Regions from separate parts of the Scopulibacillus cellulosilyticus genome, predicted to be linked through region 1. Evidence: riboswitches for the same ligand, from Rfam matches in the RefSeq annotation. Region 1 holds a riboswitch; the other holds the start of a gene.
What was found. Region 1 has a riboswitch for S-adenosylmethionine ahead of ACFQRG_RS20510 (methionine biosynthesis PLP-dependent protein). Riboswitches for the same ligand answer to the same signal wherever they lie in the genome.
Positions count from the first base shown of each region.

Region 2: it holds a riboswitch for S-adenosylmethionine, as region 1 does, so the genes downstream of both, ACFQRG_RS15355 (homoserine dehydrogenase) here and ACFQRG_RS20510 (methionine biosynthesis PLP-dependent protein) in region 1, are expected to answer to the same signal.

Region 1 covers NZ_JBHTCO010000044.1:16,337-32,767, forward strand. The annotation lists gene menC (o-succinylbenzoate synthase) at 1-1,073, opposite strand, end outside; gene ACFQRG_RS20450 (GNAT family N-acetyltransferase) at 1,088-1,915, opposite strand; gene ACFQRG_RS20455 (hypothetical protein) at 2,189-2,359, shown strand; gene ACFQRG_RS20460 (amidase) at 2,364-3,758, shown strand; gene ACFQRG_RS20465 (hypothetical protein) at 3,988-4,227, shown strand; gene ACFQRG_RS20470 (DUF421 domain-containing protein) at 4,438-5,169, opposite strand; gene ACFQRG_RS20475 (CDGSH iron-sulfur domain-containing protein) at 5,335-5,541, opposite strand; gene ACFQRG_RS20480 (zinc-dependent alcohol dehydrogenase) at 5,751-6,884, shown strand; gene ACFQRG_RS20485 (YqhV family protein) at 6,912-7,190, opposite strand; gene ACFQRG_RS20490 (hypothetical protein) at 7,580-7,825, shown strand; partial or broken gene ACFQRG_RS20495 (YjcZ family sporulation protein) at 7,958-8,035, opposite strand; gene ACFQRG_RS20500 (bifunctional homocysteine S-methyltransferase/methylenetetrahydrofolate reductase) at 8,310-10,157, opposite strand; gene metC (cystathionine beta-lyase) at 10,161-11,345, opposite strand; gene ACFQRG_RS20510 (methionine biosynthesis PLP-dependent protein) at 11,302-12,462, opposite strand; SAM riboswitch class I at 12,720-12,863, opposite strand; gene ACFQRG_RS20515 (S53 family peptidase) at 13,004-14,629, opposite strand; gene ACFQRG_RS20520 (serine hydrolase) at 14,789-15,601, opposite strand; gene ACFQRG_RS20525 (aminotransferase) at 15,993-16,431, opposite strand, start outside.
Region 2 covers NZ_JBHTCO010000020.1:30,736-47,166, forward strand. The annotation lists gene sufB (Fe-S cluster assembly protein SufB) at 1-1,093, opposite strand, end outside; gene sufU (Fe-S cluster assembly sulfur transfer protein SufU) at 1,176-1,619, opposite strand; gene ACFQRG_RS15315 (cysteine desulfurase) at 1,606-2,829, opposite strand; gene sufD (Fe-S cluster assembly protein SufD) at 2,829-4,139, opposite strand; gene sufC (Fe-S cluster assembly ATPase SufC) at 4,201-4,986, opposite strand; gene ACFQRG_RS15330 (YuzK family famiily protein) at 5,172-5,315, opposite strand; gene ACFQRG_RS15335 (carboxymuconolactone decarboxylase family protein) at 5,544-5,870, opposite strand; gene ACFQRG_RS15340 (MetQ/NlpA family ABC transporter substrate-binding protein) at 5,990-6,808, opposite strand; gene ACFQRG_RS15345 (methionine ABC transporter permease) at 6,820-7,488, opposite strand; gene ACFQRG_RS15350 (methionine ABC transporter ATP-binding protein) at 7,466-8,506, opposite strand; SAM riboswitch class I at 8,586-8,714, opposite strand; gene ACFQRG_RS15355 (homoserine dehydrogenase) at 8,766-9,767, opposite strand; SAM riboswitch class I at 9,840-9,952, opposite strand; gene ACFQRG_RS15360 (TlpA disulfide reductase family protein) at 10,205-10,624, shown strand; gene ACFQRG_RS15365 (SCP2 sterol-binding domain-containing protein) at 10,610-10,963, opposite strand; gene ACFQRG_RS15370 (anti-sigma factor domain-containing protein) at 11,005-12,318, opposite strand; gene sigI (RNA polymerase sigma-I factor) at 12,336-13,094, opposite strand; gene ACFQRG_RS15380 (thioredoxin family protein) at 13,453-13,752, opposite strand; gene gcvH (glycine cleavage system protein GcvH) at 13,911-14,294, opposite strand; gene ACFQRG_RS15390 (arsenate reductase family protein) at 14,380-14,733, opposite strand; gene ACFQRG_RS15395 (hypothetical protein) at 14,762-15,040, opposite strand; gene ACFQRG_RS15400 (acyl-CoA dehydrogenase family protein) at 15,412-16,431, opposite strand, start outside.

The DNA.
Region 1 (16,431 bases):
TCAAGAGCATCCCAATTAATTTTATAACCTATCCCCGGCTCTTCCGGGACTTTAATTTCACCATTTTTCACTGTTACTTCAGGAGTAATAATATCCTGCGTCCAATAACGCGAGGATCCCGCTGTATCACCGGGAAGCGTAAATTGGGAGAGGGTTGTCAAAGCGATATTATGAGCCCGTCCAATACCTGCTTCTAACATGCCGCCGCACCAGACCGGAATAGCCCTTTTCGCACAGTAGTCATGAATTTTCTTTGATACCGTAAGTCCGCCAACCCTGCCTATTTTAATATTAATGATTTTACATGCGCCAATATCAATTGCTTTCCGTGCATCTTCAAATGAATTGATGCTCTCATCAAGACAAATCGGTGTTTTGATTTGCTTTTGCAGAACGGCGTGATCAATCATGTCATCATGACTAAGCGGCTGTTCAATCATTAATAAGTTATAGTCATCCAGTTGCTTTAAATGTTGACTATCTTCCAAAGTATAAGCAGAATTGGCATCAACCATTAACGGGACGTCAGGATAATGATCACGGACAGCTTTTACAACATCAATATCCTTGCCGGGTTTTATTTTAATTTTAATCCTTTTATAACCTTGATCCAAAAAGGCACCAATTTTTTTAATCAGTTCATCAGGACTTGATTGAATGCCAATACTGATACCGACATCAATTTTGTTCTTTTCACCGCCCAAAGACTTATAGAGCGGCTGATTATGCTCCCGGGCGTATAGATCCCAAACCGCCCCCTCTATTGCTGCTTTAGCCATATTATTACGTCTGATCGGCGCAAATCTCTCTAATATTTCATCGGGATGATGAATAGGCTTTTGGCCTAATAACGGAATTAAAAAATCCTTCATCATATGCTCAGTTGTTTGAACCGTTTCTTCAGTATACCAAGGAGATGAAAAGGCAACTGATTCCCCCCAGCCGCTGATGCCCGACACATTAACAAGCTCGATCACAAAAAATTCTTTATCAATAAAACTGCCAAAGCTTGTCGTAAAAGGGTCCCGTAACGTCATTTTTAACTTTCTCAAGATGATATGGTCAAGATCCATAAATTTTACCCCTTTCACAAATCTAAAAGCTGCTTTTTCACAAACAAATATTGATGAGACGATTGATTATCGGAACTTTTTAATACTTGCGCCCCGACATAACCTTTTGATAAAAGCGCCTTGAAAATTTTTCTCGTTTTTAAGCGCCAATCGAGGGCAAGGCCCAGATCATTCTTTTTAATTTGCTGGAATGTCTTTGGTACGGGAACAAGCCAAGTGTCACTTTCTTCTATGATATTAAGTGTACCGCTTTCGAAGTCATGGAGCCCGGGAAATTCACTGTTCTCTTTAATTCCTACTAATTGCGGCGTCTCTTTAGATTGGTTTTCAGGATAACCTTTTTTAACATGATCGCTGTTAATCCACCATTCAACCCGGAAACGGTCACTCGGAAGGTTGCCATTTAAAGCGTCGTCCATATCGCCATATAAATGTTCAATATACTCTGCAGCAATACCATGGCATTTTGATAGATTTAAATAAGCATTTAAGCTCTCAAGCGGATCATAAGTCCAGTTCACTAGAGTATATCCTTTTTCTATAGCTGCTTCCCGCTGTTTTCTTTTTAATGAAAATCCTATCCCCTTTTTCTGGTAATCAGGATGGATACCTGTCATATGTGAACAAAGATAAACCTGTTGATTCCGAAAACCCGGGAAACCGTAATTAAATCCGACCATTGTATTTTCATGATAGGCGCCTAATATAATACCGCCGTTTTTTGCGACGGTTAATGTTTGATGTGTCGGTAACGGCGGAGTTTTCCAAACTTGCTCCTCTAACTCCGACATTTTGTTTAACTCATCAAGGCTCGTTAATTCCTTAATTTTGATGGATGTCATTTGGCATCACATTCCTTTTCATAAGTAATAGAACCGTTAAAAACACCTTCTTTTTTAATTTAATACCACAACCATTATAATCCTTTTCATCATTATTCATCAAAATGGAAATAAGATCATGAATATTTTTGAACTAATATCTATATACATAAATGATGGTTATTTGATCGTCATTTGGATTTTAACCTTTTTATTGTTAGCATCTAAATCTAAACAAAAGTAAAGCCGCATAACTGCCTTTCGTCATCAGCAGAACAGTTTGGGGGAATGAAAATGGAAGCCAGTTATATAAAAGAGGCGTTAAAGCAAGTCGGCATTGATGTCCCCGAGAAAGATATCCCCTACATTCAAAAATTATTGAACAATGTATCACCCGCAGCACCACGCTTAAACCCGCATCTTTTAAAAAATGTTGATGGAATTAAACTTTATTCATGGAGGTAAAAGCGTGAAACCTATTTATTATCGCACTATAAGTGAACTCGCTCCCTTGATTAAAGCAAAACAACTGTCACCAGTCGAACTGACGAAAGCCGTACTTGAAAGAGCTTATCAACTTCAACCAACTTTGAACTGTTATATCACCTTTCTTCCTGAACAAGCACTTGAACGGGCAAGACGGGCTGAAACTGAAATTATATCCGGTAAATATAGAGGGCCTCTTCACGGGATTCCGTATGCTCCGAAAGATATATACTACACAAAGGGAATAAGAACGACATCCGGATCAGCTCTTTTGGAGAATTTCATCCCGGACTATAATGCGACAGTCATAAATCGGCTTGAAGACGCAGGCTGTATCTTAACCGGTAAATTAAACCTTAATGAATTCGCAGTCGGTGAAACTAATATAAATACGCATTTTGGTAATGTTCAGAATCCATGGAACACCGACTGCATGTCCGGAGGTTCCAGCGGCGGCAGCGGGGCAGCCGTGTCGGCGGGTCTTTCCTTCTTTTCCGTCGCGACTGACAGCGCCGGATCTATTCGGGTCCCCTCCGGTTTTTGTGGTGTATACGGTTTGAAACCCTCATACGGACTTGTTAGTCTGTATGGGATTCCCGTTTTGACTAAGTCGCTTGTCGGTGCCGGACCCATGGCTCGAAGCATCGAAGATATGGCAATTGTACTGCAAAGTATTGCCGGATATGATCCTAAGGATAATACTAGTGAAAAGGTGCCGCCGGAAAACTACTATTTTTATTTAGGTAAAAGCATTAAGGGTATTAAGATTGGACTGCCAAATTATTTTTTCAAAGATCTGGATCCAGGGGTAGAAAGCCATGTCATGTATGCCATTCGGGACCTGGAAAGATTAGGGGCCGTGATTAAAGAGGTATCAATGCCTGAACTATCAATGTCATTAGTTGCGGATGTTGTAACTGAAGGGCCTGAGGCAGCTGCTTACCATCACGAAAATCTGACTACCCAGAAAAAAACACTTTATCAGGATTATACCCGCATTACATTGGAAGCAGGGGAATTAACAACAGGCATGGAATATGAGAAAGCACAAAAGGCAAGACGTGTTATACGTCACGCGTTTTACCGAACGTTTAGGGATGTAGATGTGGTAGCGGCACCTACTGTACCGATAACGGCACCGCATTTCACCGCTGATCCGATAGACCAAAATCTTGAAGTGTGGATGAGATGCACGCCCTATACCTGTCCCGCTGATGTAACCGGGCTTCCTTCTCTGTCGATCCCAGTTGGTTTGTCAAATGGCCTGCCGGTTGGCATACAGATTATCGGAAGGCCTTTCGCAGAAGGGCAAATGTTACAAATCGGGCACGCATATCAAAAGATTTCTCCATTTAAGAACTTAGTTCCGATTGATTAAACCTAACCCGTCAAATATCTGTCGGATTACAGATAACAATTAATCATTCTAAGCCATCTCGCTCTTAAGTCATTAATTTGTTCCTTTCGATCAGCATTTAACTTTACAAAAAGTTAGCCTTCCTTTATTCCTTATGTTAATAATACCCAGTTGTTAACAGATTATCATTCTATTAAAATAATAAGCTTAGAAAGGCACTTTTTGTTTAAAAAATGGTTGGTGGCGAATAATGAAATTACTTGATTGGCAATTTACAAGGCGGCGCGGGATCAAGGCAATATTTGATGAATTCCCGAATTCGGTGGTTATTTTTCGATTGATAAACCACTTTTATTTCGTTTATACTATCGATTGGTCAAAGGATGACCGTATTGTAACAAAAGCGGATTTAGATAAGATGGGAATATTAATAAATAGGGAACTGGGAACGGAACAAGGCTATTTAAATAGAAAGTCCAATTCAAATTAAGGATAACAGGATGATTTGCAAAAAGTTAAAAACAAAAATTTGTTAAGTAAATTGTAATTTATGGGAATTCAGATAAACAAGATATATTTTTCTTGTTTATAAATAAAATGATTTTGTATGACCTTCCGCTGTTGATTAGTCCTTCAGAAGAATGTTTTTCACCTAGGGAAAAAGGACATGATCATGTCCTTTTTTCTTTTCAATCAAAAGCTAATTTTCTTTTCCAGGCTTATAATTATAGGACCCCTTATTTTGATTAGGACCATGATTTGTATCAATGTCCAGAGTCCCCTCTTGGTTATATGTAGCTAAGGTAATGTCTTTTATATCATCTTCCCCCAAATTGTGGATGTTTAACTGGGATAATAACCAGTTACGATCCAAATCCAAATACTTTAAATTATGATCAATAATCGTTCCATCAATAACAATAGGAATATTTATAAAGGTTGGTTTGGTTACTAAAGGGAAATCATTTGGTTGGACAGGTCTTACATTTGACTTAGGCAAGAAACTAATTCTGCCAACTGTCTCCATAGTTGCCATCTCAATATCGCTAGTTTGTGAATATCCCTGTATTCTTAGATTTTCTAATAACTCTTGAACGGTTAGTTTTTCTTTTTTAAGCCCCTTTTCATCAATCTCCCCGCCTCGAATCAAAACAGTTGGACTGGGACTTAATATCCCTTTTAAGCGATTGACAAGGCCTAACCTTGTAAAGATAAGATACAGGACAGCAATTGCAACCGAATAGTAAGAGGCAATGCCAAGCCTTTTTGTGACAATCGGCTCCGTGATAGCCGTACCTAAAATTAACACGGATAACAATTCAAAACCCGTCATTTCTGATACTGCTTTTTTTCCCATTAATCTTAAGAGAATATAACCTAAAACAAAGACGGCAATTGGTGTCCAAATATATCTAAATAAAAAATCTAACACATTTATCCCTCCTGATTACATTTTTCCCATTTGTTTTGTGTTTATTTGGAATGCCAGTATTTTAGGAGGTAATTTGTCATAGCGATCCTTCTTTAAAAATATAAGGAAACTTTTATTCATTTTATATTGCGAAACCCCCGCACTATGTACGAGGGTTCATTTCGATTACTTTTCATCAGCACGAGGAGCACTGTCGAAGCCAATCTCTCTGTGCGTGCCGTCGCAAAACGGCTTGTTAGAGGAACGCCCGCACCTGCAAAGAGAAACCGCCTTCTTTGTTTCAAATGCATTGCCTTCTGCATCTGTCAGTTCAAATGACCCGGTGACGACTAAAGGGCCATTGTCGTTTACTTTAATATTCGCTTCTGCCATAATAGCACCTCCTCAAGATATTTTATGCTTTATATAACTTAGATAAACAAAATAACGTTTACCTTAAAATCTAAAAATTGTCCTCTGCATCGAATTGGCTGCATTGCTGCCATTTTATAGGCCTAACGTATAAAAAATGTGTTATAATTTTCTCTTTTTAGCGAAACATAGTTAAAAAGACATTAGCATTTTTGGAGGGCTTGCTTATTATGAAAGCCGTAACTTATCAGGGACCGAATTCTGTTCAAGTTAACCAAGTTGAAGAACCAAAAATAGAAAAAAAAGATGAAGTTATTGTAAAAATCACTTCAACTGCTATTTGCGGATCAGATCTGCATCTTTACCAAGGAAATATGCCTTTGCCCAAAGGATATATTATTGGACATGAGCCAATGGGAATTGTTGAAGAAGTTGGTTCTGAAGTCACTAAGGTTAAAAAAGGTGATCGGGTCGTCATCCCTTTTACCGTTGCCTGCGGCCGGTGTTTTTATTGTGAGCATCATATGGAAAGTCAATGCGACAATGCCAATCCCCATTATGATTCGGGAGGCTACTTTGGCTATACAGAAAAATTTGGAAACTATCCTGGGGGACAAGCAGAATACCTTAAAGTACCATTTGGAAACTTTACACCGTTTGTCATCCCTAAATCATGCGAACTAGAAGATGAATCACTTCTCTTTTTATCTGATGTCTTACCCACCGCCTATTGGAGTGTAGAAAACGCTGGTGTCAAATCAGGGGATACGGTAGTTGTTCTGGGCTGCGGTCCAGTTGGATTAATGGCGCAAAAGTTTGCTTGGATGAAGGGTGCAAAACGTGTGATTGCCGTAGATTATTTGAACTACCGCATCAATCGCGCTAAGCAAATCAACAATGTTGAGGTATTTGATTTTACCCAATACGATGATATGGGAGAACATTTGAAGGAAATGACTCATGGCGGTGCTGATATTGTAATTGATTGTGTCGGTATGGATGGTAAGAAATCAACACTTGAATTTCTTGAACAAAAGTTAAAGCTGCAAGGCGGAACGATTGGTCCTATTCAAATTTCTACAAAGGCCGTTCGGAAATTCGGTACTGTCCAAATGACAGGCGTCTATGGCAGCAACTATAATGCGTTTCCATTAGGGGCATTTTGGGTTAGAAATATTACACTCAAAATGGGACAGGCACCGGTCATTCATTTTATGCCGGAACTTTATCAAAAAATTGTCGATGGCGAGTTTGACCCGAAGGCCATTATCACACACAAAATGCCTCTTGATGAAGCCAGTCATGGTTACAAAATTTTTAACAATCGTGAAGATGACTGTATAAAAGTTGTTTTGAAGCCTTAATACAAATTTCAAAAAATATAGGGCTGTCTATGTTTGCCCTTTAACCCTAAATAGAATGCACGTCACTCCTACCATGACCCAAATTATCCGCTGGTAAGAAATGCGGTCAGTCAAGCCTAAAAGGCCGACAGTAGTTGTGATGATAAGAATAGCCGGACCAACCAAAGCAAGGGCACTATTAATCATTAATCCTTTTTCAATTGAATTGAATTTAAGTATTAAAATGGCCGCGGTTATCTCTATTAATCCGGATAAAATCCTAAATGAAGCCATGATCACAACCGCATTTTCAATAAATGTCCGCATGCGTTAATCCTCCATATCACTTCTCTATTTTTTAAATTCGGACTCAAATTATAATTAAAAGGTTTCACTATATAGTCTATGCTTTTATGGCTAAAGTTTGTCCTTTTTATGCTCTCGATTCAAATACCGAAACTGGATTTTACGTTAATGAACCTAAAAAACCGGTGACCCCGGTTTTTTTTAAGTAACAAACTTATATATCTTGAAAAGTCCAATGGTCATTTATTCAAGCTGTTTCTTAAGGAGAAGCAGAGGATGACCAGTTAAGTGAAAAAAGTATAGTGAATAATGACCAATTTACATAAAATAAACGTTTTCATATGACAGCTATTTAGTTCGAAAAAGCGGCCTGGCCATATACTATTGGTAGTAAAAAGGCGGTGTATTGAATGACTGTTAATCTTAGTTTTGGAGCAATAAATGTTAATTCTCAAGCCCGTAATTCAACGGTTTCTATTGGGGAAAGCAACCAGCCGGGGTGGACCTATTATGGTAAAAGTGCTTATGGCATCGGTTTTTATATTGGATTAGTTAAATCACAATTTGTATTCGGCAATGTTAATGATATGGATGGTATTGATAATCCAATCAGCACAGCGATTAATGATCCGAGTGTGCAAAATGAAGGATTATAATTAATAATCCATTAAATAAGTAACTCTGTAAAATTTTCATTTTTAAAAGGTCACTTTTTCAGGTGACCTTTTAAAGAAAGCAAGGAAATTTTATACAATTCATCTCGGTTGCTTAAAGGGGTAACTTAATCTTCAGTAAATACAAGCCACCCCAACAATGATTAACAAAATGAATAAAACAACGATTAACGCAAAGCCTCCGCCATATCCGCATCCGCCGTATCCGTAGCCGCCATATCCTCCTGTAAATCCCATAAAATCAACTCCTAGAAAAAGATACAATATATCCTATGGAACTTTGGGCAACTTTGACATGAAAATCTTGATTTAAAAAGTCTGATTGCCAAACCTTAAGGGGACTTCTTAGCAGACGTAAAATAATCTGCCGCTGTACAAAGTGTTTACTTTGTACAGCGGCAGATTTAAATAAAAAGAGGAATTTTTAAGATCTGGAAAACTAATGACTGATGTTTCATGACAACAGTTAATTTTTTGATAAAACATGCAAATGGGCCGTTTTCTTATTGATGTATTCAACAAGTTCGACGCTTATATCATATCTCATAAATGGTGTAATGAGATAAACCCCATTGAAATATTGAACAGCTGTATCAATTAAACCTTTTGCAATGGCAATACCTTCTCTGACAGCATTTTCACGGTCATTTCCCCATTGCGCCATTTTCTCGCGTACTGATACCGGCAATTGAATACCTGGAACTTCATGATGAAGAAACTCGGCATTCCTGGTACTGACTAAAGGCATGATCCCGATATAAATTGGCGTGTCGAGATGTTTTGTTGCTTCATAGATATCTTCGATTTGCTGTTCAGAATAAATTGGCTGGGTCATAAAATAATCGGCGCCCGCTTTAATTTTTCGTTCAAGACGGCGAACAGCCTTAGATAAATTGTGAACATTAGGGTTAAAAGCAGCTCCCACGGAAAAAGACGTTTTTTCTCCTAATGGCTGTCCTGAATAAGATATCCCTTGATTAAATTGCTTACAAAGTTCGATTAAGCCAAACGAAGAACAATCGTATACCGATGTAGCGCCTGGAAAATCACCAATTTTAGTAGGGTCACCGGTAATCGCCAGAACCTGATCAATCCCTAATGTGTGAAGTCCCATCAAATGCGATTGCAGTCCGACAAGATTACGGTCGCGGCAAGTAATATGGACAAGCGGGCGTATATTCAATTCGTTTTTAATATTAACGGCTGCCGCAAGATTAGAAATTCTTGGTGTCGCCAACGAATTATCCGCCATTGTTAACGCGTCAATACCTGCTTCCTTTAGGGCTTTGGCCCCTTCCATAAACTTTCCGAAATTCAATTTTTTCGGCGTATCTAACTCAACAATCACCGATGTACGTTGTCGAACGATTTCATTAAGACCTGGTTCGCGCTTTTTAATATCGGATTCTCTGACATCTATTTCCTCTGTCTCTGATTTTATGACTTTTTCATTGACAGGTGAATAGTTTGACAGAGCACTGGTGATCGCCTTTATATGTTCAGGCGTTGTTCCGCAGCAGCCGCCAATTAATCGTACGCCCTGTTCAGCAAGTGCCTCAGCATTCTTAGCAAAATAATCCGGCTCTGTCCGGTACATCAGATGGCCATCATGATATTCCAAAAGGCCGCCGTTAGGATAAGCCGAGAGATATGATTTTTTTGGTATTGGAACACTCTCGAAGGATTTAACCATATAATGGGGACCAAGCCGGCAGTTTAAACCGACAATATCAGCCCCGTTATCTTCAAGCTTTTCAAAGGCATCGGAAAGCAGCAATCCGTTTTGTAATACCCCCGGTTCATGGACTGATAATTGCGCAATGATTGGCAATTCAGTCTCTTTTCGGGCGATATCAAGTACTTCTGTCAATTCCTCAAAGTCATAGTAAGTTTCCAGTAAAATACCATCAACACCGGCTTCCAGTAAAACAGAAAGCTGTTCCAGAAAGCTCATTTTTATTTCATTTAAGACCGCCCTATCTTTCTCAACACCGCGAATCGCACCGATCGTCCCTAATATATATGAATGATTTTCCGCTGCAGTACGTGCAATCCGGACAGCTTCTTTATTTATGGCTTTCACATTTGCTTCGAGGCCGTAGCGGGCCAGTTTCAAAGCATTGGCCGCGTAAGTATTTGTTTGAATAACCCGGGCGCCCGCTTCGATATAAGCCTTATGTACATTTAGTACTTGTTCCGGCTCAGAGAGATTTAATTCTTCAAAGCAACGGTCGATGCCGTTAGCATACAGCATCGTCCCCATTGCACCGTCCGCTATTAAAATACCGGTCTTTAATTCTTCCAAAAAGCCCATGTCTTAGCCTCCTATTTCTATTTCACTTGATCTCCCTGCCGCATGAAGCGCCGCCTCAAAATCTTTTATAATATCATCCGGATTTTCTAACCCGACAGATAAACGAAGAAGACCGTCTGTAATTCCTCTTTTTTCCCGTTCTTCCTTTGGCATTGCCGCGTGCGACATTTTTGCCGGATAAGATAAAATTGATTCAACCGCACCAAGGCTTACGGAAAAGACAGTAATCTCGGCATGTTGAGTAAAGCTGCGAACCGCCTGTTCATCTGTCAATGAAAATGATAGAACAGCGCCGGGTCCATGACTTTGCGCTCTGTGAACAGCCCAGCCCGGATGATTATTTAAGCCGGGATAGTAGACTTCTTTAACAGCTGGATGGTTAGATAAAAATTCAGCAATTTGCTGTGCTGAACGGGAAGATTGCGCCATCCGGACGTAAAGTGTCTTTAAACCTCTTAAGACAAGCCACGAATCATCCGGACCAAGGACAGCGCCGATCGTATTTTGTAAAAAGTAGATTTGTTCAGCTAATTCTTTATTCCCGGCTACGGCGAGACCGGCAATACAATCACTATGTCCGGAAATAAATTTTGTCGCACTGTACAAAACGACATCTGCCCCAAGTTCCAATGGCTTTTGTAAAATCGGCGTCATAAAAGTATTATCAACAAAGGTTAAACAATCATTTTCTTTAGCCAGTTTGGCAATTCCCTGAATGTCGGCAATTTTCATCAGCGGATTTGACGGCGTTTCTATATAGATAACCTTTGTATTGTCCTGAATGTTCGCTGCTACATTCTCTAATTGCGTCATGTCAACAAACGTATGATCAACGCCGAAACGCGGAAGCACCTTAGTGACAAACCGGTATGTTCCCCCATAAACATCTTCAGAAATTAATAGATGGTCACCTTTAGACAGGATCATTAGCGCTGTTGATATGGCTGCCATCCCTGAAGCGAAGGCAAAACCCTTATAGCCCCCGTCAAGTTCAGCAATCACCTGTTCAAGAGAATCCCTTGTTGGATTTCCCGAACGACTGTAATCATATTTTCCATAATTATCAAAATCAAATTGATGATATGTTGATGTGCGGTTGAGCGGAACGCTTACCGCCCCTGTTATAGGATCCACCTTTTGTGTATTATGCAAGAGTTTCGTTTGTAGTTGAAACGGCTGTTTTTCCATTTTCCGCTGCCTCCTCTTCTGCATGTTTAAATGCTTGATCCAGGTCGCTAATTAAGTCATCAGTATGTTCAATCCCTACAGAAAAGCGAAGCAGACGATTGCATACGCCTTGTTTAATGCGAATCTCTTCAGGAACATCTGCATGGGTTTGTGTAGCCGGATAGGTGATAAAACTTTCCAATCCTCCTAAACTTTCTGCAAAAGCGATTAACCGTAAATTTTTCAAGAAAGGATTAACCCAATCTTCTTTTAAAATCCGAAAACTTAACATGCCGCCCCGGCCGGGATATAAGACATCAGTAACAGCTTGATGATTCTGTAAATATTCAGCTAACTTACGGGCATTTTCATCATGCTGTTTCATTCTAAGGCTGAGTGTCTTCATACCTCTCATAACAAGATATGAATCAAAAGGGGACAACACGCCGCCTGCCGCATTTTGGTAGTTTCCAATTTTCTCAGACAGCTCCTCGCCTTTGGTTACGATTAACCCTGCCAACACATCATTATGTCCGCCGAGATATTTTGTCGCGCTGTGTATAACAAGATCGGCGCCTTCCTCAATTGGCCGCTGCAAAAGCGGAGTATAAAAGGTATTATCGACAATGAGAATTAACTCATGTTTTCTGGCGATTTTTGCAAGTAAAGAAATATCCGTTTCCTGCATAAGCGGATTGGTTGGTGTTTCAACAAAAATAGCCTTTGTCCGATCATTAATAAGTTTTTCTACTTCATCCGGACATTGAAGGTCATTATAGTGAAACTTCATCCCCCATTTTCTGGCACAATCTTCAAATAAACGGTATGTTCCGCCGTAAAGATCCGCAGAAACGATGGCTTCATCCCCGCTTTCAAACAAAGATATAATCGCTTGTATGGCAGCCATGCCTGAACTAAACGCAAATCCCCGGTCGCCGCCTTCAAGTTTGGCAATTGCTGATTCTAATTCATCCCTGGTCGGATTTTTGGTTCTCGTGTAGTCATATCCTGTAGACTCTCCGATACCCTTATGTCTATAAGCCGTTGAAAAATAGACAGGCGGACTAATTGCCCCGGTTCTCTGACAGCTATAATTACCAATTTGAGCTAATACAGTTTCAATTTTTTCCTTTGTCAATGAAATCCCCTCCACATTATCCAATAGTGTGTGTTCAAAAAGGAGGACAAAAAGAGCCGACACTGGCTAAAAACGTCACGTCCATGTGACAACGCCAGTACTAGCACGTCCTGTGCGTCGGAAGTTCAAGGAAGCGCCGGCGCAGGAGCACTTTACCTTACAGTCTCGACAGCTATTTTTCCCGGACTTTTTGAACATCCTCTAAAAATAAAAAAAGGCAGACCATCAAGAAGTGGCCTGCCGTCCGCTCAAACGACATCTTATCTACCAAAGCATATCGATGCTTTGCAGGAATTGGCACCTTGCCCAACACTCAGCATTAACCTAAGTCAATCTTTCCTGAGTGCCGGGCAGGTTGCCGGGCGTCAAAGGGCCAGTCCCTCAGCCACTCTTGATAAGAGTTTTGAAAATAATATTTAAAAGTGAAGTTTCTGAAAGTATAAATAAAAAGTTACCACCAAATATAATTCATGTCAATACTTATTCAAAAAATTTATTGGCTTTTTTGAACTTTAAGTATCAATTGGCAAGTTTTCTTTACTTATTTTGATAAATTATGTGCAGAATCGGTTAAAGCTTTCAGCAATTTAGCACCGTCGGGACTTCCGAGACCTGTGCAGGCATCCCATCCTTGACTCGCTTTATATGAACCATGTTCATCTGTGCTGTCATTGTTTCCGCTTGTAATGTCATGAAAAGCCCCGTCCTCAGAAGACAGTTGATAGAGGGCCGGATTTATAAAGCCAACCGGCTTTCCAAGTTTTTGGTTAATGTTAGCAATCAATCCCGCCCAAAGCGGTGCAACAGCGCTTGTTCCGCCAACCACAAATTGTTTTCCATCGGCGAGAATTTTGTAGCCTGTCGCCGGGTCCGCATCACCGGCTACATCTGGAACCCCTCTTCCTTTTTTGCCGCCTGGATTAATAGAGGTGGGTACATGAGCGTTATCTTGCCACTTCGGCAGTTCAAAGACGTCGCTTACCCCGCCTCCGGTAGCACCGTTGTTACCTTCATTCCATACTACTTCTTGCGAAATTGCTCCGTTGTTACCTTCAAGCTTCGTTCCGCCGCATGCCAAAACATTTGGGCTTGAAGCCGGAAAATCAACATGTGCCTTTCCATCGTTTACCCCATCAGAGGCACCATTATCTCCTGATGCGCAGCAAACTGTCACACCAAGAGCTGCAGCATCGTGAAAAGCTTGATTCATGGCTTTTATTGACTGATTCGTCCAATTACTTTCAGCTGCTCCCCAGCTGATAGAAAGGACCGATGGTTTATTCTTTTTATCGTGAATAGCTGTCGTGATTGCTTTTAAGAAACCAGCATCAGTATTTGGTGCAAAATATACTGCCACTTTAACCCCGGAGGCAACTGCAGCGGCTATCTCAATATCCAGAACAACTTCTCCATCAGGACCATTTGGATCACCTGTCGGCTTGTTTTTTCCCCCGTCAACATTTACATCGATCAATTGCGGTTCCGATACTCCAAGATCTTTAAAATAGGTTTTGATATCTTCTTGCCGATAACCGCCGCCCAGCTCAATAATCCCGATACATTGGCTGCTGCAGTCTATATCAGAAGGATAGTTATACATTTTTGCCACTTCTGTCGGTTTATAGGAAACGCCGGATGAACGGGAATCTAATACCGCATTATCCTCCTTTAGGAGGCGAAAGTGGGGTTTTGCCTGCGGCCGGTTATCTAATCCAAAAACCCCTTGGACAACATCATTAAGATTCTCAGGAATGTAAACATGTCCTGTATGACCGCGGTAATTAAAGTCCGGATGTTCATAGTTTGCCAGCTCAACATTAAAAGCTTGGTTAAAAGAAGAGGCTTTTCCTGATAAAACCACAATTCCCGATGAAGTATTTATTTCGTCTACTTTAAGATCATATTCATCGGCAAATTCTTCTATTTTCTTAACATCTTCAGGATCTGCACCATAAGCGTCAGCAAATTCATCATGTGATAGGTGCTGTCGTTTGGAAAACGGACGCTCAGCCATTTCATTGACCATTTTCTCTAATTTCGATTTTGTGCTTCCGCGGCGCAAATATATCGTTACTGACATCTGCTCATTAGGATCCAGCGTATCAATTTTACGTGCATTTTTTGGCAGAATGCGTTCACTGCCTTCAATACGAATATAATTCCCCATTTCTCATTCATCTCCTTTAAAGGATATATTGATAGAATGTTGATATATACCTTTACCCGAAAAATTCGAAATATTAACTCGTATTTTAGTCTTATATATCAGGAACTATTATTTAATGTTGTTATCCACAGTTTTGGGGTCAGACCCCGAAAATTGAAGTTATCCACAATCAGAGCCTATGTTCAAATAGATTCCTTTTCCAATCTTCGCCAATGTATCTAAGGCAATAGCGGAATTAACGCCTTGAGATAATGCTGTGATTGTTACTGTCCGATCACCTGCATAAAGAATACCGACATCGTGTTGGCGGTCACCGGACCAGCCTGTTTTGTTCGCTAATTCCCACTTTGGCATGCCGCCAATCATCTCCGGATCAGGGTCCGGTAAATAAGCCGGCAAACCATTGCGTATTTGCTGTTTTTTCATAATATTGATCATTTGCTGGCAAGAATGTCGGGAAACTATTTTCCCGGTTGCCAATGCGTTTAATAATACAGATATATCAGAGGCTGTTATAACATTTCTCTTATTTGTATCCGCCGGGTAAATGATCAATTTACGCTGAAATGAACTTTCTTCCATACCTATGTCCCTTAATGTCTGTTGTATATGCTTAATACCGGCAAGATCAATAAGCATGTTTGTCGCCGTGTTATCACTTTGAACGATCATAAGAGTCAACAAATCGAATACCGGCAGCCTGATACCTGGCGTTAAATGCTGTAAGATGCCTGATCCGCCAACAAGATTTTCACGTTTTAAAACAATCTCCTCGCTTAAACTGATTTGCTGCTTCTCTACTGCCGAAAAAACAGCTGCCATAATAGGAATCTTAATGACGCTTTCTGCCGGGAATTGGACGTGCTCATTTATTCCCCATCGTAAGTTTCGATCTAAATCCTCAATAACAATCCCCCAAGTGCCTCCTGCTTTCTCAATCATTGTCAATATATCCTCTTTGAGTTTTTCCATATCTGCTAACCTCCAATATGGCTGTTAGTCGTCATAATCTTGAAGCATAATCTTATAGCCTTTTCTTAATTCATTCTCTGCCAAAATATAAGATACCTTTAGACATGTAACCTTAAAAAATTACTTATTAATTTCGAATGTCGCTCTTAAAACTCCTAATTTCGCTCTTAATTTCTGAATAACGCTCATAATCTTAATTTCGCTCTTAATTCCTGAACGTCGCTCATAATCTCTCAATTTCGCTCTTAATCCCTGAATATCTCTCTTAAATCTTGAGAAAACAAGCGAACCGCCATATTGACAAACAATCTTTAAAAGCTGACATTAAATAATTTACTGAATATACAAACCAAAAGGCATCATTCAGACTGAATGATGCCTCTTTTTATACCTATAAACTTTTCATAAAACGTCCCATTCTTGTTACAGCTTCCTGGAGTTGTTCAATGGATGTTGCATAAGAACAGCGGACATGCCCCTCACCGCTGTCACCAAACACATTTCCTGGGACAACTGCCACACCTTCGGCAAGTAATAATTTTTCTGCAAATTCTTCTGATGTTAAGCCGGTGCTCTTAATCGAAGGAAATGCGTAAAAGGCTCCGCCGGGCAGGTAGCAATCGAGTCCGATTTCATTTAAGGAGTCAACGATAAAATGGCGGCGTTGACGGTAACTTTGCACCATGTGGCTGACATTTTCCCTGCCGTTTTGAAGCGCTTCAAGCGCCCCGTATTGCGCCATAGTTGGTGCACACATAATCGTGTATTGATGAATTTTCAGCATCCCTTTAATAATCTCTTTCGGCCCGGCAACATAGCCTAACCGCCAG
Region 2 (16,431 bases), on a different contig from region 1:
TGCGTCCAAAGTGAACAATACCCCGGTAAGTGACATTACCGCCGTTTTTGGAAATAGACTTCGATACAATTGTCGAAGACGTATTTGGCGCCAAGTGCATCATTTTTGCACCGGCATCTTGGTTTTGTCCTTTGCCTGCGATGGCAATGGACAACGTGTTGCCTCTTGCGCCTTCGCCTTTAAGCAATACGGCAGGATATTTCATTGTTAATTTTGAACCAATGTTGCCGTCGATCCATTCCATCGTTGCATTTTCGTAAGCAACAGCACGCTTTGTTACAAGGTTATAAACGTTATTTGCCCAGTTCTGAATGGTTGTATAACGGCAATAAGCATCTTTCTTAATAATGATCTCTACAACAGCACTGTGCAGTGAATTTGTTGTATAAACCGGTGCAGTACAGCCTTCTACATAGTGAACAGATGCACCCTCATCAACGATGATTAATGTCCGTTCAAATTGTCCCATATTTTCTGAGTTAATACGGAAATAAGCTTGCAACGGCGTTTCGCATTTCACGCCTTTAGGAACATAGATAAATGATCCGCCAGACCATACAGCTGTATTAAGCGCTGCGAACTTGTTATCTGAATAAGGAATTACAGTTCCGAAATATTCCTTGAACAGATCTTCATTTTCTTTTAGAGCAGAATCAGTATCTTTAAAGACAATGCCCATATCTTCAAGATCTTTTTTCATGTTGTGATAAACAACTTCGGATTCATATTGGGCAGAAACACCGGCAAGATATTTTTGCTCAGCTTCAGGAATACCGAGCTTATCAAAAGTACGTTTGATCTCTTCAGGCACTTCATCCCATGAACGTCCGGATTTCTCAGACGGTTTCACATAATAAGTGATGTCATCAAAATTAAGGTCGTTCAAATTACCGCCCCATTGAGGCATTGGTCTGCTGTAAAAATGTTCAAGTGCCTTCAATCGGATGTCAAGCATCCATTGCGGTTCATTTTTCTGTCTGGATATATCTTCAACAACTTCTTTGGTCAAGCCGCGTTCCGTACGGTAAACCGAGACGTCTTTATCTCTAAAGCCATATTTATAATCGCCAATTTCAGGCATTTTCTTGGCCATTGAAAACCCTCCTTAATATAATGGCGCTGTCTGCTTTACATTAGGTTCATTGTAACACAATCAGTTAAGCAATACATGATTGTTAGTGCTTTTGTTCATTTAAGGCTTTCTCCATTGCTTTCCACGCCAACGTCGCACATTTGATTCTTGCCGGAAATTTACATACGCCCTGCAGTGCCTCAACATCGCCTAGTTCTAAGTCTTCTTCATCATAATCCTTTCCTTGAACCATGTCGGAAAAGATTTCAGACATATGGAGTGCATCTTTGACCGGTAAGCCTTTAATAGCATCTGTCATCATTGATGCGGAAGATTGGCTAATTGAGCAGCCTTCTCCAGTAAATTTAGCGTCTGTAATTTTCTCATCTTCTACTTGAAGCTGAAGTTGAATACGGTCACCGCAAGTCGGATTATTCATATTTACAACGAGCTTATTTTCTTGATCCATTTCGCCGCGATTCCTCGGATTCTTATAATGATCCATAATCACTTGGCGGTATAACTGATCTAAATTATTCAAAGACATGACCGAAATACTCCTTTGTTTTCTTTAATCCGGCGGCAAGTGCGTCAATGTCTTCTTTCGTATTATAGAGATAGAAACTTGCTCTGGCTGTAGCGTTAACGCCCAGCCATTTCATGAGAGGCTGTGCGCAATGATGGCCGGCGCGAATTGCAATACCTTCAGTATCAAGCACTGTTGCCACATCATGAGGATGGACGCTGTCGATATTGAAAGTAACCAGACCGGCACGCTCTTTTGGTCCGTAAATTTCTAACCCTTCTATTTCAGATAATACATTTAAAGCATAATTAGCAAGTTCTTCTTCGTGCGCATGGATTTCATCAAGACCTACTTCATTTAAAAAGTCAATCGCGGCACCTAAACCGATCGCACCGGCTATGACTGGTGTACCAGCTTCAAATTTCCAAGGGAGTTCCTTCCATGATGCATCATAATAATCAACATAGTCGATCATCTCGCCGCCGGTTTCAACTGGTTCCATCTCTTCAAGCAGTGCCTTTTTCCCGTATAAAACGCCAATACCGGTAGGGCCAAGCATTTTATGGCCTGAAAGAGCAAAGAAATCAGCGTCAAGCTCTTGAACATTAACTGCTAAGTGAGGTGTACTTTGCGCACCATCAACGACCATGACAGCCTGGTGTTGGTGAGCGATATCAGCAACCTCTTTTATAGGATTAATCGTACCAAGCACATTTGATACATGTGCCATAGCAACAATTTTTGTGTTATCAGTAATAGCCTCTTTGACATCATCCAAATTAAAGGTGCCATCAGGCTGCATCGGAATATATTTTAATGTTGCCCCTGTAGCTTTGGCTACTTGCTGCCAAGGAATTAAATTGGCATGATGTTCCGCTGCATTAATAACAATTTCATCACCTTCACTTAAATTAGCGCGTCCATAGCTGTAAGCGACAAAGTTAAGTGAAGTGGTTGTGCCGCGCGTAAAAATAATTTCCTCCGTACTTGCTGCACCGATAAAACGCCGTACCTTTTCACGTGCTGCTTCATAGCCGTCTGTTGCTTTTGTTCCTAATGTGTGCACGCCTCGGTGAACATTGGAATTATACTCACGGTAATATTTACTTATTGCTTCAATCACAGGCAGCGGCTTCTGTGATGTTGCGGCACTGTCTAAATAAACGAGGGGGTGTCCGTTGACTTCTTGATCGAGAATTGGAAAAAGCTTACGAACTTCCTTAATGTTCATCATTGAACTTTCCTTTCGATAACCTCAGTTAATTGAGCTCTGACCCCTTCGATTGGCAGTTCATTAACTACTGGCGCTAAGAAGCCATGAATGACCAGTCGTTGCGCTTCTTTCTTTGTAATCCCCCTGCTCATAAGATAATAAAGCTGTACAGGGTCAACACGGCCGACTGATGCTGCGTGACCGGCGACAACATCGTCCTCTTCAATCAAAAGAATCGGGTTAGCATCGCCGCGCGCTTGGTCACTGAGCATAAGAACGCGTTGCGTTTGTTCGCCGTCGGACTTAGAAGCGCCATGTTCAATTTTTGTTTTCCCGTTAAAAATAGAGTTAGCGGAATCTTTTTGAACACCGTGAATGAGCATCATGCTTTCTGAATGCTTGCCGAAATGTCTGATGTAGTTAACAAAGTTTTGCTTTTGATCTCCGCGTCCGACACTAACCGCTTTAATATCAGCAACTGACGCTTCGCCAACAAGATCGGTCAGATTTTCAGAAATCGTATTGCCGTCATTCATTTGGCCAAGAGCCCATTCTAATGTGCCGTTGTTTCCAACATGACCGCGGCGGTTGAAATAGCTTGTCATGTCTTTTGAAAAGTTATCAACTGAACCAAATTGAACCTTAGCATTATCTCCTGCGAAAACCTCGGTAACGACATTGGCAACAGGCGCTCCGCTCTCTTCAGTTGACAAATAGTTTTCAACATAAGTGACTGAGCTGCCTTGTTCAGCTACAACAATGACATGGTTGATAAAGCCTGCATTCGGATCTTCCTGCCAATAGATTGTTTGTATTGGCACACTGACCTCTACATTTTTTGGAACGTAAAGGAATGTTCCGCTGTTAACCAACGCCGCATGAAGGGCAGTTAAACGGTTTTCATCAGCTTTTACTGCATCTGTGAAATAATATTTTTTGATCAAATCGCCGTGTTCTTTAAGAGCTGTTTCAAGATCAGTGAATATGACACCTTTGTCCTGCAGCTCTTTTGATAAAGCGCGATAAGCAGGCGTTCCATTATGTTGAATAAGTACGTTTCCTGATTGTTCACCTTGTCCGACCAATTGTTTAATATTTACAGGTAAGTCTTCTAACGAAGATATAGATCTTGCTGATGGTTTATGTTCAAATTCAGTAAAATTCCAGCCAATAATTCTCGTTTTTTCAGGTTTTGGCATTGGAAGCCCTTCAGCCAATTGAAGTCCTTTTAAACGAAACTCAGTAAACCAATCCGGTTCATGACGATCTTGGGAAAACTTTTTGATATATTCCGAGTCGTATTGAACCCCTGTTATTTCCGTTGACATATTATTCCTCCTACCTCATCAAGATCACACTTGAATGCTCTAATGTTGAATGCCTGATGGCTTAAACTTCTTGTTCTTCTGCTTCGTCCTCAATGCCAAGCTCTGCTTTCAGACCGTCATAACCTTCATCCTCAAGGCGTTGTGCAAGTTCAGGTCCGCCTGATTTTACAATACGGCCTTGCATCATAACATGGACTTTGTCCGGTGTAATATATTGCAATAAGCGTTGGTAGTGAGTAATAATTAAGCATCCAAATTCAGGGGAACGCATTTCATTGACGCCTTTTGCAACAACTTTAAGCGCATCAATATCAAGCCCTGAATCGATCTCGTCAAGGATAGCGATCTTTGGTTCAAGCATCATTAATTGAAGAATTTCGTTGCGTTTTTTCTCGCCGCCGCTGAACCCTTCATTTAAATAACGCTGTGCGAATTCCTGGTCAATATCAAGCAAATCCATTTTTTTATCAAGTTGTTTGATAAATTTCATGAGCGGAATTTCATTTCCTTCACCGCGGCGTGCATTAATCGCTGTTCTTAAGAAATCGGCATTCGTAACACCGCTGATTTCACTTGGATATTGCATCGCTAAGTAAAGGCCGGCGCGAGCCCTTTCGTCAACTTCCATTTCTAAAACATCTTTACCGTCAAGCATTACGGAACCTTCTGTAATCTCATATTTAGGATGCCCCATTAATGCTGAAGCAAGCGTAGATTTACCGGTGCCGTTAGGGCCCATAATCGCGTGAATTTCCCCGCCGTTAATTTCTAAATTAAACCCTTTAACTATTTCTTTATCTTCTATAGAAACATGAAGATTGTCGATTTTAAGGTTTGGTACAGACATGGTCATACCTCCAGTTATTTATCATAAATTGTCTTTTTCTACATTAATAAGTAGAGTTTTATTCTCAATCTATTCTCATTACAATCTTATATCAAATCCAATTACATTTCAAATAATGTTTATGTAGAAAATTTCCCCTTATAAGGGGAAAAACCAGTCATAAGGACTGGTTTTCCTAATAATTTTTATGACTGACTTAATTTATGGTCTTGCTCAGCGGCAATAATATTACATTTACGGTAATCTTTTTCTCGTGATTTTTCAACTTCAAGTCTTTTTTCTAAGCTTCTCTCATATTCAGCGTATCCAATACCATGAGATTGGTGCATCGCTTTTTCCATTTCACTGGTGTGTAAAAGCCTGATTTGACTTTGGGTGTTAATAATAAACCATCCCTTTCAAAATGTTTTACAAAGGTTAGGTTAACATAAATAAGATTAACTACCAAAGTGGAATTTGCTACATTTCAGACAATAGTTGATATTGTCACCTTATCTATGGCTTTCACCAACTGGAAGGGCAGAATAGCTGGATATTCCTCTGTATTTCAATGTTGTCTAGTGCTTCATTTGTTTCAGTTCATCCAAAGTATCCTGAACTAAAGTCACAGACTGGCTGATTGCAGCCCCGCCGCCAAAAGCTGCTGTTACGCCAATCGTTTCAAGAATTTCTTTTTCAGTACACCCTTGATCCATACAGCCTTTCGTATGATAAACAATGCAGTACTCATCTTGTGAGTAGATACTTATGCCAAGGGCAATTAATTGTTTTTGCTTTTGGTCAAGTTCTCCTTCTTTAAAACAGGCTGCGGTAAATTCATTATATTTATCAGCAATATGGGGCATCTTCTGCTCAAATTCATGAAGCCCCGTCTTATAATCCATAAGAATTTGTTCAGTGACATTCGCAGAAACGTGTTCTTTTTCCACATTAATACCTCTCTTCTATGGAAGTTCAGTTTTAGTATGTCAAGAACACAATTGATTCATTCGATACTTTAATGTTATTTAACAGGAACTACCGCGCCTTTATACTTCTTATTAATAAAATCTTGAATTTCTTTTGAATGTAAAACTTTTACCAGCTTTTTAACAGCAGGATTATTTTGATCTTTAGCTCTGACAACGACCGCATTAGCGTATGGAGATTTATCATTTTCCATAGCGATGGCATCTTTTTTCGGATTGAGGCCAGCATCTAATGCGTAGTTTGTATTAATGAGCAAAGCGTCCCCTTCACCGTTTTTATAAATTTTCGGAAGCATAGCTGCATCATATTTTGCTTCTATTTTTAAATGTTTTGGGTTAGAAGTGATGTCATCAATTCTTGAGTTAATATTGCCGCCATTTTTCAATTTGATGAGCCCCGCTTTTTGAAGCAGCAACAGCATCCTCGGTTCATCAGAAACGGAATTACTCATAATAATTGTAGCGCCTTTTGGCAGCTGTTTTAAGCTTTTATATTTTTTTGAGTAAATACCAATCGGTTCAACATGAATGTTTCCTACATCCTTAAAGTCATAATGGTTTTTCTTTTCTTGTACTTTTAAATATGGAACGGTTTGGAAATAGTTGGCGTCAATATCTCCAGATGCTAATGCTTTATTTGGCGTTACATAATCTTGGAACTTAACAATCTTAAGATTAACACCTTGTTTTGCCAATATTGGCTTTGCTTTCTCAAGAATTTCGGCATGAGGGACAGGTGTAGCACCTACTGTCAACGTTGTAGTTTTACCGCCTTTTCCATCTTTACTAGCGCCGCATGCAGCTAAAAGAAATACTAAACTTAGGCTAATGACTAGTGCGAATATCTTCTTCATTTTTTCTTCCCCTATCTTTTATCTAATTTTTTTGTAATAAAATCCCCTATAAATTGTAAAATAAAGACAATAATAAGAATAAAAATTGTTGAGAGTATAGTGACATCATTATTTCCGCGCTCGTAACCTTCGTTATAAGCGAGCGTCCCTAAGCCGCCTGCACCTATGACTCCAGCCATTGCTGTAAAACCAACAAGAGCAATTGCTGTGACTGTTATTCCTGAAGATAATGCAGGCAATGATTCGGGTAATAACACTTTCCAGATAATTTGCCATTTGCTTGCTCCCATAGCTTGTGCGGCTTCAATGACACCTTTATCGATTTCCCGGAGTCCTATCTCAACTAAACGTGCGTAAAATGGCGCAGAACCAACAATAAGAGCTGGAAGTGCTGCCGTTGAACCTAACATGGTGCCGACTAATAATGTCGTTATCGGGATCAACAATATAATAAGGATAATAAACGGAATGGAACGGAAAATATTGACTATTGTTGAAACACACTTATATATGATTTTATTTTCAAACATATTGCCTTTTGCTGTTACAAATAATAACAATCCTAAAATAATTCCTAAAATGACTGTAGCTACAACTGAAATGACAGTCATATAGAGCGTTTGTAATATGGCTTGCCAAATCTCGTTCCAATCAGCGTTAGGAAATAAGCTGTGCAGCATCTTGTATCACCTCAACTCCAACTCCTTGGTTTTCAATAAAATCTATTGCTCTTTTTACTTCGTGCGTTGCGCCATCAATAAGAAGGGTTAAAGTTCCAAACGCCCCGTTTTGTGTTTGTGAAATATTACCTTCTAAAATATTTATTTCAACAAGCTGCTGCTGAAATAGCTCGTTAACAACCGGCCGATTGGCTGAATCCCCTTTAAAGGATAATTTAACAATGGTACCCGATGGATGAGCTTGTTTTACAAAATCAACAGCTTCCTCTGCTTCATCATTTTGTGTCACTTGTTTAACAAATTCTTTTGTGATCGCCATTTTGGGTTGTTGGAAGACATCTAAAACATTACCTTCCTCGACAATCTGCCCTTTATCAAGAACCGCTACTTTGTGACAAATCTTTTTAACCACGTGCATTTCATGAGTAATCATAACAATCGTTAATCCCAGCTTTTTATTAATATCAACGAGTAAATCCAGTATCGCATTTGTCGTTTTCGGGTCCAGTGCAGACGTTGCTTCATCACAAAGCAATACTTTAGGATTATTGGCCAAGGCTCTTGCAATGCCGACACGCTGTTTCTGTCCGCCGCTTAATTGTGACGGATAGGCGTTTTCACGCCCTTCTAAGCCGACAATCTTAATTAACTCTTGTACTCTCTTTTTTCTTTCGGCTTTTTTGACACCAGCTACTTCAAGCGGAAATGAGATGTTGCCTTTTACAGTTCTCGACCATAGCAGATTAAAATGTTGAAAGATCATACCGATGTCTTTTCTTGCCTCACGCAATTTATTTTTTGATAAGCTGGACATTTCTTTGCCGTCAACAATGAGACTGCCTGCAGTAGGTGTTTCCAGCATATTGATTAATCGGATTAGAGTGCTTTTACCAGCGCCGCTATAGCCAATAATGCCAAAAATCTCGCCTTGTTTTATGTCTAAATCAATGCCGCTAAGCGCTTCGACGGCACCTTTTTTTGAATGATAAGATTTCTTAATGTTATTGAGTTTAATCATGTTGTCACCCCTTACCCTACTAAAATAAAAAATCTCTCTACCTGGACAGATAGAGAGATAAGTATTCGTACGCTTCTCCCTCTTATCTGTCAAGCCGCTGCTTGCAGGAATTGGCACCTTACCCGTCATTCAATTAGCTATAGCTAATTGAGAGCCGGGTGGTTGCCGGGCTTCATCGGGCCAGTCCCTCCACCTCTCTTGATAAGAGATTTTTAAAGTTTTTAAGATATTAGTATATTAGCACTAGGGTAAAGCTCTGTCAATACCCTCCTAAAGGCACAGGATCATTATTCTTTATACTTTTATTATTTTTGAAAAGCGCAACGAAATCTTCAATAATAGCACTTGCAGTCGGCAATGCTCCCGCCCCCGGACCGCTTAAAACTAAATCTTCGGCCAAATCAGTTTTAACCCTTACAGCGTTATTAACACCCTCAATGGCGTAAAGGGGATGATCCGGCTTGATTCTTAACGGTTCAACGCTGGCTTCGATTTGTCCATTAGATGATCGTGATAAGGCAGCAATTAATTTGACTTTTTCTTTGCTCTCTTCAGCGGCAAGAATATCTTCCTGTGTCACTTGATCGATTCCCTTTCGGACAACATCATTCCAATCAGGCTGCTCATTGTAAATAAGGTCGCTGATGATCATTGTTTTATAGAAAGCGTCCCAGCCTAAAACATCATTAGAAGGATCAGCTTCCGCATAACCCAGCCGCTGGGCCTCCGCAAGCGATTGTTCGAATGACTGAATCTTCTCCCGCATCGTCGTTAAAATAAAATTAGACGTCCCATTCAAAATGGCTTCCACTCTTTGTATACGGTTTACCTTAAGATAGTCTTTAATCATATGCAGAATTGGGATACTTCCCGCAACTGACGCTTCGAAAGCAAGTTGTGTTTGATGATCATCGGCTATTTTCTTTAATTCCTTACCCTTTTTAGCCAATAGCTCCTTGTTCGCTGTAATGACAGGCAGCTTACTTTCCAGAGATTTCCTTAGATAATTATAGGCAGGCTCACAACCGCCAATTGCCTCTATAACGACATCAACAGGGTGTTTTAATACCTCGTTAAAATCTGTTGTCACTTCAACGCCGCCATTTATTTTTCTATTTTTACAGGAATCTTTAATTAAAATGACAGGTATCCTGACAGCTTCACCAATAGCTTTATACAGTTCCTCTTGATGACTAATAACTGTTTCGTAAACACCTTGACCAACCGTTCCTAATCCAAGTAAAGCAACATTAATTGTCATTTCACCACTCCTAAGTATATTTAGTTTTTCAAGTATTAAAAAAACCCCTCCGATAAGAGGGGTTTATCACCGCTCTTATCTTTTAGGAGTATTTAAACTCCTGCAGGAATTAGCACCTTTCCAAGCAATTGCTTGGAGGTTGCCGGGCTTCATCGGGCCTTTCCCTCCGCCTCTCTGGATAAGAGAAAACTTTATTCAAATTTAAAATTATCAGTTAAATAGGACTTGGCTGGTGCCAAGCTTTAAGCACAGTCAACTGCATAGCCGCACTTTACTTTCAACCTTTAGTTGATTTAAACATTCAGAAAGTATAATAAATATTAACAATATAGTATCACCCAGTTAACTTAGTGTCAACTGGACTTATGTAATTGGTAAAGCTATACTTTCCATAGAAAGAATTTTTAAGATTTAACTATGGAAAGGGGCTTAAAAAATTGAAAGCACCAAATTTTGAATTAACCGATTTACAGACACAAGAAAAAGTTAAACTTTCCGATTTCGAAGGCAAACCTGTTATGATTACATTTTGGGTATCATGGTGTCCTGATTGTCAGAAAGATCTGCCTAAAAAAGTCGAATTTTATCAATCATTGAATAAAGATGAATTAGCTTTCTTAACCGTTAATGTTACGGGAAGGGAAGGTACGGAAAAAGACGGTCCCCAATTTGCCCGTGAACATGAACTCCCTTTTCCGATACTTCTTGATGAGGGAACAAAGACTTATGATGCCTATAATTGTTCCAGTGTACCTACAACCGTTATCATGGATCAGCAGCATCAAATCATACATACCTTTGGTGACAAATCATCATTTTACGACATTATAGAAGCATTAAGTTCAGTAATGAAGTGAACGCGAAGCATCTCCTGTCAACAAAAAAAGTGATTCTAAGACAAGTAAGTGGCGCTCTAATCCATCAATTCTTAAGCGCCCTTCTTTTTCCAAAACCATTAATCTCTCAGAACCGTTAATAAGGGCAACTATTTGATTTTCCTCGCCTGAAACATAGACATCAATATTATCAGGGTGCTCATCCAATAATTCGCATTCCCCATTGCAAAACGATATCCAAACCGTCTCTTTTTTATCGTCCAATTGCAAAATAAAACTTCTATTTTTATATAATGGCTGTAATACAGGCTTTTGCAAAAGTGTTTGGACGAAGTTTTCGGATGTTTCTTTTAACATCATCTTTCACCTCTTAACCAAGATCGGAGCATGAACGCTCTCTTTTAATGTTCATTTTTATGGTCCTGTTTCGGGCCATGCTTTTCTTGATATTTGTGCTCTCCTTTAGGATCGTGATGCGAGCCTTTACTTGGTTTTTCCTGAGGATGGTGAGATATACGGCCGCAAGGATTAGCCTTAGACTGATAAGGCCATTGTTTTTTTGGTTTTGCTATAGGTCGATGAGAATCATTTTCTTTATTAGGCTTAGCCTCTGACCTGTACGAATTTCTTGCAACCTTTTCCTTTGGCTTACTCTTCACGGCAGATGACGATCGATGAACGGGCCGGGAACCCTCAGATTGTTTTTTTGGCTGATGATAAGTCTTTGTTGAAGACTCAGGATTCGTTTTTTTATTTCCGCTGTCATTATTCGATATACCTTGCTTTCCGCCAGGATGATCTACTGGTTTATCTTTAGATGTATGAGGATTTTTAGAGTCATTTATATGATGGTTTACATCATCAGAAGACGAATCAGACGCTGTCTTACCTGTCGATTGATGACTTTTATCGGTAACAGGCTCGGTTTGAACTGAATTATTTATATTATTGCTGTTTGAATCCGTTTTCGGTTGTTCATACTGTTTCATTTCTTTTACCGATAATTGCTTCGCTTTATCAATTGTTAAATCCTTTTTATATTTTGATGCATCCAAGTATACAAGATATTTCCCGGTAGATAATCCTCTTTTCTTTGCCTTATCATGCATTTTAACTGTCGTTGGAAGCACTTCACAATGACCTAAGCTTTTTTGAAAAGCTTTCTGATTAGAAAATCCTTCAACAGCTTGATCCATTTGTTTGCTGAAACCTGCCCGTTTATGTTTACTAATATGATTAGTAAGCGCTGTTGTGATTAACACTTCCGGGTGATCTTTAAAATAGCCGCTGTCCGCAAGCTTCCCGGCAACTTTTAACGCAAACGTTTCAAGAGGCATTTTGATATATTGATTTGGATCTTCTAAAATAGCTTTTGCATCAGCGTTCATCGGTTTAACAGAAAGTACATGCAACTTTCTATTAACGCTCACTTCAATACTAGGGTTAATATCAAAACTTACATAAGCAGCCACAGCTTTATTTTTTATCATTCCGTTGATAAGAATAAAAATACATATCAGAGAAAAGCAAGCTGCCAGAGTAGGAATCCAAATTTTCATATAAAAGGGAAGCGGATGTGAAAGATCATTTTCAAGAATAGATTCCCCAACAGACACATCTGCCGCCCTTTTCAATTTAATTGATTCAAAAGCGCCGTCTTTTGTTAATAAAACCCCGCGGCGCCCTTCTCTAGACATCAGTATCCCTCGACTCACCTGCTCCCTCCTTCCTGCTACAGGGTTTCCGGCTCAATATACGACTGCAATGCACTGAACCCGCCAATATAAATAAGTGCAACAGCTATTATATACTTTCGGTTCCTTTCAATCGTTTTACGACTGCACGACACAAATTGTAGAAGATCTTTAATTGGTAATTGTTTTTTAACCTTTAAATGCTGGGCCATTTCGGGATGGTCAGCCAGAGTTTTGGCTACCCGCTTCGCATTCTCACGTGCGTCTACGTGCTTTGGACAATTCTTACTTAATACATTAAAAGTAATATCATAGTCTAATAGTAATTGTTTAAATACTTCAATTTGTTCGAGCCGTTCCTCAACTTGGCATTGCGCTTCATAAAAATCTATCGCTGCCCGTTGCTGAATATAACTTTCTTCCTGCTGGCCTTCTTCGTCTATTTCCGTTTGATTTAAATAAATCGTTTTAGTTTGCCTTGCTTCCTTCCTAATATAGTCAATGATCCGTCGTCTGATAACCATATCCGCAAAGGTCAAAAACTTGCTGCCTTGTCCGCGCTGATACTGATCCATGGCTTCATTAAATCCGATTAATCCAATACTGTATTCATCCATTGTATGATCGATAAATCTATTACAAACTTTGGAAACAACTTTTTTTATAAAAGGTTGATATGAATCTATTATGACGTTTCTAAGCTTTTCATCACCTTGTTGAATTTTATGGATCCTATCCTCAAGGGTGAAAGCATTAGTTGATTCTGTTGTTATGGGTTGTAATTTTTTAGCTTTCACGATCTCACCTCTCACTTTAATCATGTCACTTTTTTTATCTTTATAGGCGGTCATTTTCTGTTAATATTCTACGTACTCTTTAATAAATTTAAATTAAATATATAACTTAACCAATTTTAGTATAGATAAAAAAGCTTAGTTTCATAGAAAATGTGTAAAAATCTTTAAAAGTTTTTCCTTAAAGATTTTAAAGAAAAAAACAAAGCCTCTTAAAAAAGGCCTCGTAATCTTTTATAACATTCTTTAGCCGCTTATAAATATACAATTTATTAACAATGGGAAGACTTTCATTTAACAATTGTAATCTTTAACCCATTATTCTCCATTTAAGTGAGAGGCATTAACTCTAACCCCAATATTAACCTTTTAAATGTTGATAAAGCGTTGTAACTGACTCAAATGCGTAAAGTTTTGAACTTTCTGTACCATTCCTTATGAAAACCAAACAAGGAACACTTTTTATTTTTAACTGAGCAACAGTTTCAGGCCATTCGGATACCCTGCATTTATATACTGAATAATCTGGATTTGCCGCGCGTATCGCAATATCCAGCATTTGTTCAGCTAACTGGCACGTACCGCAAAATGGACTGACAAAGAAAAGTGCAGTATCCTGTTCATTTTGTATTAAATAATCAGATTCAGATATTTCCTTCATCTAACCACCAAAATCCTCAAAATTGAGATCATGCAAAAACTATCGTTTCGGTAAGAAGCGATAGTACTAATAGAGCCTGCTAAAGCTTGTCTAGCAGGCATGGACTAGAATGTTCAAATTCAGGAGAAATCCTTGTCCCTCTTTATTGAACAAATCTTTTATTCTTCACTCGTCATTTTTTCGTAAGCGTCTGCATCCATTAATTTTTCAATTTCAGATTCATCGCTTGGCTCTACAACAATCATCCATGCTTTTTCGTATGGAGATTCATTGACAAACTCAGGAGAGTCATCCAAATCTTCGTTAACTTCTACAACTTTACCGCTGACAGGAGCATATAATTCAGAAACTGTTTTAACAGATTCTACACTTCCAAAAGGCTCGTCCGCTTCAACTTCGTCACCGGCTTCAGGTAATTCAACAAATACAATATCTCCAAGCTCATCTTGAGCAAAATCTGTAATGCCGATGCGAACCTTACCGTCTTCAACTTTTACCCATTCATGTTCTTCTGAATATTTCAATTCCTTAGGTACGTTCATTAATAATCCCTCCAAAGTAATAACAATTATAATTTAACATACTTATCTTATTAAAAAATAAGTTTGTCATCAAGCCATTTATTACCTAACCCCATACTTCATTAAATGTTTCTTCCTTAAATCCTACCGTGACATGTTCATTATCGGTAATTATCGGACGTTTTATAAGTTTACCGTCTGAAGCCAGCCAATTTAACAATTCATCATCGGTTGCGGTTTTAATTTTATCTTTCATCCCTAACTGACGATATTTCTGTCCGCTGGTGTTGAAAAATTTCCGTAACGGCAGACCGCTTTTTTTATGAAAGTCAGCAAGATCAGCCTTTGTTGGCGGTGTTTCAACAATATGTACTTCTTGATATTGAAGATTGTGGTCATCAAGCCATTTTTTCGCTTTGCGGCATGTTCCGCAATTAGGATAACTATACACCGTTAACATGGTAAAACCCCCATCCGGTTATTGAATTTTAAGATTTATATGAATTTCTAATTTTATTTATTCTGTCGATTTCATTTACAAGATCTTGATCCGCTCCAATGAAAATAAGCATGATAGCCAAATGTTCATATGACAGATCAGCACCGCCAATTTCTACCTCTCGAAAATTAAGCCCGTCTTTAGTCCGTTCAATTTCCAGAACATTACCATGCACTCCTGATGTAAGCTTAACATATTGATGACCGTTATGTTCAAGCAAAGAAACGGTATAATCGCCCATTTGAATCTCATTAATAATTTTCGCCAAAGAAAGCGCCTCCCTTTTTACGTTTTATATACTTTCATTAATTTTAAATGCAATGCGAAAGTATAAGAGCTGGCCGGCAAGCTTGTGTACAGCGCTTGCTAAGTTTTATATATTATATCAAAAATGTCTGTATCTTAGTATTAAAAAAAAGAACTCCCCAATTAATTGGAGAGCTAAAAAGGAATACGTTTAAAGAAGGCGCAAGAAAAAATTAAAATACGTGTTCAAAAAGGAGGACAAAAAGAGCCGAGAAGTTCAAGGAAGCGCCGCCTCCGAGCACCGGAGCGTATGTCTTTAATACGTGAGGAGCGGAGGAGCCAGCTGACGCGGAAATTCGACAGCTATTTTTCCCGGACTTTTTGAACATCCTCTTAAACTGTAAACTTTTCTTCCTTAATTAGCGTTTTAGCAATAAGACGCTTCTTATCAACAAGATTACTCGGCGTATAGCGAGTCAATTTTCTTAAAGCCGATAACATCATGCGCAGATTATCCCCAACTTCTGTCATTAATAAGGATTCTTTTGCTAACTTTTCAATGTCATCAAAAGCTTCTTGACAATAAACTTCTGTCATCAATAATTTTTGAGCGGACTTATCAACACCAGTCTTTTTTATTGATTTTTCAGTGCGGACAATAACAGATTCCATAGCATAAATGTTGCTCACAATGTCTGCGACATTTGCCAGTATTTCTTGTTCGTCTGCTAATTTTTTGCCAAACTTTTGTACACCTAATCCAGCAATCATTAAGAAAACCTTTTTAGCATTATTCAGCATATATTTTTCCTTTTCAAGCGGTTCATCACTTGGTTCTTCAGGCATTAGCATCATTAATTCTTCTTGTAAGGTTTGAGCTTTTTCAAGAAGCGGCAATTCACCTTTCATCGCCTTTTTAAGCAATGTTGACGGAACAATCAATCTATTAATTTCATTTGTCCCTTCAAAAATGCGGTTAATACGTGAGTCACGGTACATTCTTTCAACTTCATATTCTTGCATATAACCGTATCCGCCATGAATCTGCACAGCTTCATCAACAACATAATCCAGTGATTCTGAGGCAAACACTTTATTTAGCGAGCATTCTAACGCGTACTCAGCAATAGATTCAGCCATCTTTTTACCATCGTTTGCTTCTTCTGCAGACAACTGGTCCAATCTGTCGCGGAACAGACCAACTGTACGGTATACAGAGCTTTCGGTCGCATACGTTTTAACAGCCATATTCGCGAGCTTATTTTGGATAAGTCTGAAGTTTGAAATCGGCTGTTTAAACTGCTGGCGTTCATTCGCATAGCGAACAGCCAGTTCTACCCCGCGCTTACAGGCACCGACGCACCCGACCGCTAATTTATAACGGCCAATATTTAAAATATTAAAGGCAATTAT